3 regions of the Secundilactobacillus muriivasis genome follow, and region 2 is predicted to be linked to each of the others. Evidence: predicted binding sites of a transcription regulator. Region 2 holds the regulator's gene; each other region holds the start of a gene.
The links. Region 2 encodes Rex, which represses fermentation and respiration genes when NADH is low (regulators of the CRP and FNR family bind a similar motif). Its sites were predicted from a motif close to TTGTGAANTANTTCACAA; they were not measured.
Positions count from the first base shown of each region.

Region 1: the regulator Rex is predicted to act here: its motif matches at 2,033-2,050, upstream of adhE (bifunctional acetaldehyde-CoA/alcohol dehydrogenase).
Region 3: the regulator Rex is predicted to act here: its motif matches at 1,808-1,825, upstream of pdhA (pyruvate dehydrogenase (acetyl-transferring) E1 component subunit alpha).

Region 1 covers NZ_BAABMI010000013.1:48,846-52,013, reverse strand. Annotated here, with positions in the region: gene adhE (bifunctional acetaldehyde-CoA/alcohol dehydrogenase) at 1-1,839, opposite strand, end outside; gene ACYVR3_RS03630 (DUF1836 domain-containing protein) at 2,208-2,726, opposite strand; gene ACYVR3_RS03625 (cation-translocating P-type ATPase) at 2,828-3,168, opposite strand, start outside.
Region 2 covers NZ_BAABMI010000009.1:24,755-27,922, forward strand. Annotated here, with positions in the region: gene ACYVR3_RS02210 (ABC-F family ATP-binding cassette domain-containing protein) at 1-960, opposite strand, end outside; gene ACYVR3_RS02215 (redox-sensing transcriptional repressor Rex) at 1,500-2,138, shown strand; gene groES (co-chaperone GroES) at 2,386-2,670, shown strand; gene groL (chaperonin GroEL) at 2,730-3,168, shown strand, end outside.
Region 3 covers NZ_BAABMI010000034.1:29,000-32,167, reverse strand. Annotated here, with positions in the region: gene ACYVR3_RS09080 (alpha-ketoacid dehydrogenase subunit beta) at 1-494, opposite strand, end outside; gene pdhA (pyruvate dehydrogenase (acetyl-transferring) E1 component subunit alpha) at 497-1,612, opposite strand; gene def (peptide deformylase) at 1,905-2,465, shown strand; gene ACYVR3_RS09065 (hypothetical protein) at 2,569-3,078, opposite strand.

The DNA of each region.
Region 1 (3,168 bases), on a different contig from region 2:
TGAACCAGTCCCAGAGGTTGTTGGAATGGCAACAAATTGCGCTTTGTTTGGCTTTTCCAACTTGTAAGTCCGCTTCCGGATATCCAAGAACTTCTGCTTAGCACCGAAGAAACTTGCGTCTGGGTGCTCGTAGAAGAGCCACATACCCTTGGCAGCGTCCATTGGTGAGCCGCCACCTAACGCGATGATCGTGTCAGGTTGGAAATTGTTCATTTGTTGCGTCCCCTTCTCAACCGTATCAGTGGTTGGGTCGGTTTCAGTAATTGAGAACAATTGGTATTCGATGCCGTCTGGGCGACGCTTCAATTCGCCTAAGACCTTATCAACGTAGCCCAATTCAATCATGACTGCATCGGCAACGATGAAGACCTTCTTGATGCCAGGCATTGAGCCTAAGTAACGAACTGACGTCTTTTCAAAGTATACTCGAGGAAGTTTGATCCATTGCATATTATTCCGCCGCTTTGCGATTGTTTTGATGTTTAATAGGTCGAATGATGAGACGTTGTGGGAAACGGAGTTCTTGCCCCATGACCCAGTCCCAAGTGTCAATGATGGCACCATTTCGTTGTACATGTTCCCAATCCCGCCGATAGCAGATGGCGTGTTAACGAGGACCCGACTGGCCTTCATTTGAATTCCAAATTGAGTTGCCAAATCGTCATCCAAGGTGTGAATTGACGCCGTGTGCCCAAGGCCACCGAAGTGTAAGAGTTGGTCACAGAGTGCAAATCCTTCAGTGTGGTCGGCTGCCTTGTAGATTGAAATTACTGGACAAAGCTTTTCAGCTGACAACCAGTCTTTAGGGCCGACTTCTTTGATTTCGGCAGCTAAAACCTTGGTGTCTTCTGGGACTTCAATGCCAGCTAACTTAGCGATGGCAACGGCTGACATCCCAGGAATTGGGCCCTTAACGCCGCCACGTTTTTGATCAAACATGGCATCGGCCAAAGCTTTGTGGTCCGCCTTCTTAATGAAGAAGACTTTCCGAGCTTTCATTTCCTTCTTTACGTCATCGTAGATATCGGCGTCAATAACAGCACTGTTTTCAGAAGCACAAACCATCCCGTTATCAAAGGTCTTTGATAAGACGATATCGTTCACTGCCCGCTTGATGTTAGCGGTCTTTTCAATGTAAGCTGGACCGTTACCAGGACCAACGCCCAAGGCTGGTTTCCCGGTTGAGTAAGCGGCCTTCACCATGCCAGGACCACCAGTTGCGAGAACTGAGGCAACCCGTTCGTGGTTCATCAAGGTTTGGGTGGCTTCCAAGCTAGGCGTTTCGATCCATTGGATCACCCCTTCAGGTGCACCGGCTGCGATGGCAGCGTCGCGAACAACTTTAGCAGCTGCTGCAGATGACTTTTGGGCTTGTGGATGGAAGGCGAAGATGATTGGGTTTCGCGTCTTCACTGCGATCAATGACTTGAACAACGTGGTTGACGTTGGGTTCGTTACGGGGGTAACCCCGGCGATGATCCCCAGTGGTTCAGCAACGGTGATCAATTGACGTTCGTGATCGTCGTTGATGATACCGACCGTTTTGTCGTTCTTAATGCTGTTCCAGATTTCTTCAGTGGCAAACATGTTCTTGATGGCTTTGTCTTCGATGACCCCACGGCCAGTTTCTTCATAGGCTAACTTGGCAAGTTCCATGTGGTGATCCAAACCGGCCATTGCCATTTGGTGCACAATGTTGTCGACTTTTTCTTGGGTGAAGTCGTCCATGGCACAGAGTGCGTCATGCGCGTTTTCAACAAGTTGATCAATCGTTTCCGCGATAGTTGCGGGCTTTTTAGTAGTTTTAGTCGTTGGTTTTGAGTTGGTTTCTTTTAACATTTTCAGGCCTCCGTCATGAAAAGTTCTTTGTTATCTCTTTCACATGAATAATCATATCACACATTTTTGAAATGTAAATAACCAATTTACATCGATTTTTCATTAAAATTGGACTGGTTAAAAACGTTAATCCAACAATGTATACAACTGTTTTCTTGATTAAATCAGTAATGAAAACGCTTAATTCTATACTTTGTGAATCAAATCACTATAAATGATACCGTTTTCATAAAAATCGTTTAAATCACGCGGATTATTGGAATAAACCGCGTCACACCGGGAATGATGGCCAAAATAAAAAAGTTTTGAAATTATCGTTAATTTCAAAACTTTTTTCATAAGCTGTATTTTTGCTAGACCACTGAACCCTATTTTAGCTTCCGAACGGGTTTTTCGATCATCTTCAATAACTGTTCCGACTGGATTCGGTTAATGATCGTATCCACCGCCACCTGCATCAACTTTTCATTCAACGTCTTTGCTGGGGTGATCGACTTCGGTTCCCCAAGATGTAACAACGCTTCATTAAGGACATCAATGAAGTTATCGTACGCCTGCTTGGGGAAGTCTCCCGCCGTTACCTGGTTGATGCCGTGACGAATCGTATCCGTTGAGAACAACGGTTTCAGCAGCCCAATCAAAATCAGATCTGCCAACTGCATCGTCTGGTACTTCTTCTTCACGGGCGCAATAATCACCTGGTGCTTAACGTAGTTATTGATCATGGCTGGCGTCATCGGGTCAATGCCCAGTGAGCCGATTGCATCGTTCACGAACGCCACCACTTGGTCCATATATAAATCAAACTTCGGTAACTCCTGCCAGTGCGGTAACCGAACCTGTTTCATTTGGGTTTCCCAACGGTTGTATTGATCAAACTCAGCCATCATGCCACGCTCCTTTTAGGTTTTAGTAACTATTTTAATTACAGTATAACGCTAATAACTAGTCATGAACACTAGATGTGACTTTTTTCTGTATTTTTCCACTAACGCCACTTGATTTTCGCAAATACTCGCTTGCCTAACAGCTCCTGGACCAGGTAGAAGAACGGATAGACCGTCACCAACAGCGGTAGGTAGTACAGCGCCAGTTGCCAGTCAAATAATGAAACTAGTGAGAACAACTTGCCCATGAAAAGGACGGCAACGGCGAAGCACACCGCCATCGCCACCACTAACCCAATTTTGAGTCGGTTCAACGGCCGCGCGACCATCAATAACGCGACGAAGCAGACCGCTCCGGTAAGCAGCACGCTTAAAGTCGACGTTTGCGCATAACTCAGGCCCAATTCACCGCCGCCCACGCCGAAGATGAGCATGATATAAG
Region 2 (3,168 bases):
AACAAATTCAAAGTGGGCTACTTTATCGTCAGTTTCTGGTCGATCTAAGCGGTCCATTTTTGCCAATTGCTTTCGTCGAGCTTGAGCCCGCTTAGTGGTGGACGCCCGAACGATGTTTTTATTGACGAAATCTTCGAGTTTAGAGATTTTGTCCTGTTGCTTTTCGTACTCTTTCCATTCCCGTTGTAGACGGGCGGCCTTTTGGTCAACGTAGTTTGAATAGTTACCGTGGTAGTGGGTCAGAGTCCCAATCGACATATCGTAAACTTCCGTGACAATGCGGTCGAGGAAGTACCGGTCATGAGAGACGATGAGTAGGGCGCCTTTGTAGCTTTGAATGTAGCCTTCAAGCCAGGTGAGCGTTTCAACGTCCAAGTGGTTGGTCGGTTCGTCCAGTACCAGAAGGTCGCGTTTTTCAAGCAATAGCTTGGCGAGTGCTAACTGGGTCTTTTGACCACCAGATAGTTCAGTAATGGAGCGGTCGTAGTCGGGTTCGTCAAATTCGAAACCGTGCAGGACCCCCCGAATCTCAGCTCGGTAGCCGTAGCCGTTTTGGTTTTTAAAGTTCGTTTGTAGTTGATCGTAGGTTGCGGAAATTTGGGCAAATTGCTCAGCGTCATTGATGACGTCGGGATCACTCATCTGTTCTTCTAACTCGTGCAACTTAGCCTCTTGTTCCTGAAGGGCCTTGAAGACGCTGGCCATTTCTTCCCAAATCGTGCGGTTGGAATCAAGCCCGGTATCTTGGGCTAAGTAACCGATCGTGATGCCCCGTTTAGAAATAATTTGACCTTCGTCCGGGGTTTCGCCTTCGGTAATCATGCGAATGAGCGTCGATTTACCGGCACCGTTTCGACCAACAAGCGCAACGCGGCCGTGTTCGGGCACGTCCATGCTGACATTAGAAAAAAGGGTATCGGCACCGAATCGCCGTGTCACTTGTTGGACTTGTAATAACATGTTGAATCAGCCTGCCTTTCGAATGAATCACAATATAGGATATCCTCTAATTATAGCATGGTTTTTACTTAAGTTGGCCGAACGGATGGGAAATGGCCTAGTGGATCAAACAATTAGCGGGTGGTTAATTCAATAAGTGGGTAGCAATCATCATTAGGTAAAGTATGCGCTTTCACGAACATTTTATTCTGATAGTCAATTAAGAAAAATAACCGTCAATTACATGATATAAACGGCCAATTATTTTCACAACGTCCCCAATCAATTGTCAATGACTGGATGAAATTGGCTGAATTAAAGGCAATCTATGGGAACTTGATAAAAAATTAACCTTGTGAAATCATTGAAGTAACACGCTTTTGCCATGGTCGGTAAGGGGAGGTTGCCGGTTTTTTATTGAAAATCATTTCACAAACTTCATGATTATGCTACAATTGACTCGGATGATAATTTCACAAGCAGTAATCATTTAATGGGTTAGCTATTATTGAAGTTGAGATCATTTTTAGTTACCAAAATTCACAAGGAGGATATTTAACTTGACTGAAACAAAGATTCCAAAAGCGACGGCCAAACGGCTACCAATCTATTACCGGTACCTCAACATCTTACGGGATGCTGATAAGACCCGGGTTTCCTCGACCGAACTTTCCGAAGCCGTTAAGGTAGATTCGGCAACGATCCGGCGCGATTTTTCCTACTTCGGAGCCCTCGGTAAACGGGGTTATGGCTACGACGTTGATAGTTTACTTAAATTTTTCAAGAAGATTTTAAATCAGGATAAGCTGACTAACGCAGCTTTAATCGGGGTTGGTAATTTAGGGAATGCGTTGCTCAACTTTAATTTCCACCAAAACAGTAACGTGCGAATCAGCGCGGCATTTGATGTTCGCGATGATTTGGCAAACACCGTTAAGAGTGGTGTGCCAATTTATCCAATGAACGAATTGCGGCAACAATTGAACGATCAACAAATCAAAATCGTTATTTTAACGGTGCCCGCTGAGGTTGCACAGGATGCAACCGATGAAGCAATTGCGGGTGGTGTTCGCGGTATCTTGAACTTTACCCCAATTCGGGTTTCAGTACCAACCAATGTTCGGGTTCAAAACGTTGATTTAACCAACGAATTACAAACTTTAATTTACTTCTTAGACCACTATAACGAAGAAGCTTAATCTGAACTGACTGATAACGGATTTTCCGGAATTAGTCAGTTTTTTTGTTGCCATTTTTAGCGGCTCAAAAGGCCATGATAGCGTTGATTCTCAAGGGTGAGTTAAAAAACAACTGAATTTTTCGGGAATATCTTGGTTAAATAACTTGCAATTGAAAACGAATAATTTTATAGTAGTACTTGTGATTAGCACTTATGTTAGGTGAGTGCTAACAGTGCTAAACTTTACATTTATTGGAGGGATTCAAGTGTTAAAACCATTAGGAGACCGTGTGATTTTACAAGCACAAGAAGAAGAAGAAACGACTGTTGGCGGCATCGTACTTGCAAGCAATGCTCAAGAAAAGCCACAAACTGCTAAAGTAATTGCCGTTGGCGAAGGCCGCGTGCTTGATAATGGTGAAAAGGTTGCGCCAATCGTTAAAGAAGGCGACACCGTCTTGTTTGATAAATACGCCGGTACTGAAGTGAAGTACGCGGACGCAACTTACTTGGTCGTTCACGAAAAGGATCTTGTCGCAGTCGTCGACTAATCCAGTATTTAAAACGCTGAACTTAAATTAACAACTATTTTATGAGGTGAAGATAAATTATGGCTAAGGAACTCAAGTTTTCTGAAGACGCGCGTTCAGCAATGTTACGTGGCGTTGATAAATTAGCAGACACTGTTAAGACCACCATTGGTCCTAAGGGTCGTAACGTCGTTTTGGAACAATCATACGGCAACCCAACCATTACTAACGATGGGGTAACGATTGCTAAGGCAATTGAATTGTCTGATCACTTTGAAAACCTCGGTGCTAAGTTAGTTGCCGAAGTTGCTTCAAAGACCAACGATATCGCTGGTGATGGGACGACGACTGCCACTGTTTTGACCCAAGCAATCGTTAACGAAGGCATGAAGAACGTTACTGCCGGTGCTAACCCAGTTGGTATCCGTCGCGGGATCGAAAAAGCCACTGAAGCCGCTGTTAAGGCTTTACACGAGATGAGCCACAAGGTTGCTACTAAGGACGATATCGCCCAAATCG
Region 3 (3,168 bases), on a different contig from region 2:
TTGTTTTCAACGGCTGAAATGATCATGCCCTTTGCATCATATGGGTTAGCTGGTGTAACAACCCGCAAACCTGGAGTCCCTACGAAGTAGTTTTCCAAGTTGTCGGCGTGCATTTCGGCAGTATGAGTACCACCACCAAATGGGGTCCGAACAGTGATTGGCATTGCGCGTTTGCCGCTGAAACGGAAACGGTTACGTGCCATTTGACCACCAATTGAGTCAACAGCTTCGAAAGTAAAGCCCATGAATTGGATTTCAGGAATTGGACGCCAGCCAGTTGCAGCTAACCCAATTGATAAACCTAAGATCCCTGATTCAGCTAACGGGGTATCAAAGACACGGTCTTCGCCGTACTTGTCTTGTAAGCCTTCGGTAGTCCGGAACACACCACCGTTTTTACCAACGTCTTCACCAAAGATCAACGTTTTTGGATCTTCGCCTAAAACGACATCTAAACCATCTGTGATTGCTTTAATGTAAGTTAATTTAGCCATGGTTACTTCGACTCCTTTGCTTCGAATCTTGCAATGTCAGCTTTGATTTGTGGAGTTGGTTCTTCGAACGTGGTCTTCAACATATCAACAACTGATTGCGTTGGTGTATTTTCAGCTTCCTTCATTGCATCCTTGAAGCTGGTCTTGTATTCATCAACAAGCTTGTCTTCTTTTTCTTGTGACCATAATCCCTTGTCGGTCAAGATCTTTCTCATCCGAATCAATGGATCGGCATCGAACCAAGGTTTTTCTTCTTCCTTAGTCCGGTAACGACTAGGATCATCGCCGGCACTTGAGTGAGCACCGAAACGATAAGTTAAAGTTTCAACTAATGCAGGACCGTTGCCGGCAGCAGCGAATTCACGAGCTTCCTTAGTTGCAATGTAGACAGCCAATACGTCCATCCCATCAACTTGGATACCTGGAACACCTGAAGCAACACCCTTTTGAGCCAAGGTTTCAGCAGCAGTTTGCTTGTAACGTGGTACTGAAATTGCCCAGCCGTTGTTTTGAACCATGAAGACTGCGGGAGCTTGGAATGATGATGCAAAGTTAACACCTTCATAGAAGTCACCCTGTGAAGTACCACCATCACCAGTGTAAACAAAGGCAACCGTATCTTCTTCACCGTTCTTCTTGATACCTAAAGCGGCACCGGCCATTTCAACGTATTGCGCACCAATGATGATTTGTGGGAACCAGTTGCGTTGGTCGCCGTAATCATCACCAACCGCGTTACCCTTTGACCATAAGAAGCCTTGGGCAACGGATGCACCGTGTTGAATTAATTGTGGTAAGTCACGGTAGGCTGGGAATAGGAAGTCTTGCTCCTTGAAAGCAGCAATTGAACCCATTTCACTAGCTTCCTCACCAAAGGTTGGGGCGTAGAAGCCTAACCGACCTTGACGAGAGAAGTTCATTGTTTGTTCATGCAAGGCACGTTCCCAAACCATCTTTTCCATAAAATCAACTAATTGATCATCTGAAAAAGTATCGAAAAGTTCTTGATTGACGATCTCACCTTTTTCATTCACAATTTGGAATGTTTTCTTATAAGGATCGCTCATCTTGGCTTTAATTGACGCTAAATCAATCACATGCCCAGTTTTCTTCGCCATAACTAACACTTTCCTTTCCGTTTGTATGCATTCAGTTTCAGGACGTCAGCCGTCCTTTTGAAACCGTTTGCTTTCTCAACTACACTCTTAAATTAACACGCTTTCACAAATCATGCAAGCCCTTTCATTACTTTTATATCGCAAAATTCGCCAAGTTGCCTTTCAGTCAAGGGATTGCGTTTTCTGAAAAAATGTTTGTGTTTTTAATCACATTTTTTTGATTTCATATTCCAAAGAAGATATGATAAGATTAATTAATTAAGTACTTGTTTATACATCGGAGGTAATGGTCTTGATTTTAATGAAAGATATCGTCAGAGATGGCGATCCAGTTCTTCGTCAAGAAGCAGCACAGGTCAGTTTTCCGCTTTCTGAAGAAGATCAAAAGTTGGCAGATGATATGATGGAATACTTGGTGGTTAGCCAAGATCCTGAACAATGCGAAAAGTACGGTCTTCGTGCTGGCGTCGGTTTAGCAGCGCCTCAAGTTGGCGTTTCCAAAATGATGGCCGCCGTTCTCGTACCCGCGCCTGAAGATGGTGGCAAATCACCATTTACCGACGTGATCATTAATCCCGTCATTATTAGTCACTCCGTCCAAGCCGGGGCTTTGACGGAAGGCGAAGGTTGTTTGTCAGTTGACAAAGACGTCCCAGGATTCGTACCACGTCATGACCGCATTACCCTCCGTTACCAAGACACAACGGGTGAAACCCACAAGATTCGGTTGAAGCACTATCCAGCAATTGTATGCCAACACGAGATCGATCACTTACACGGCGTCTTGTTCTACGACCATATTGATCACGAGCATCCATTTGAAGTCAGTGATGACACGGTGCTGTTCGAATAACGCTAATTACTTAACTACTCAACAAAAAACACGGCAACGGTTATCCTCAAATTTGAGATAACCGTTGCCGTGTTTTTTGCACTTTCTTCTATAACTAACTAAACTATTCTGTTTGATTGATTTGAGAAGCATCCATCCGCCGCAAATCTTGAATGTACTCAATCGTCGCTTCGTTGACGAGATAGGCAACCCCCAGATGAACTCGAATCGTGTGGCGCCAAGCGTCGGTCACTAGAAAAGCGGATTGTCCGTCTGCTACCGCCGATTCAACGTGTTCGTCCTGACAAAATTCCGCCAGCAAGTGGTTTAATCGTTGACGAACAAGCGGTAGTTGTTCATCCGTAACATCATCCATTCGGAGAATAAATTCGAAAGCCATCACACCACGCCCCCAGCCATCGGGGATTACCGAGGCCGATAATAACGTTGCGGGATCGGTGATAAATCGCTCATCTGCCAACCGTTGTAACGCAGCCAGTAGTGCCACCTTCGTTTGGTCTAAAGCCGCCAGTTGGGCAGTCTTAGTCGCCCGGCTAACAATTAATCGATGAATCAACAGGTACAACACCACCGCAACAATGATTGCGATCACAATCGTTAGTGTTCGTCCCATCATCTTGACCACCCCACTTTCTCATTTTATAGTAGCACATTCTTTGACCCGAGTGATATCAAAATCCGCTTAGTTTCTAAGCGCTACCAG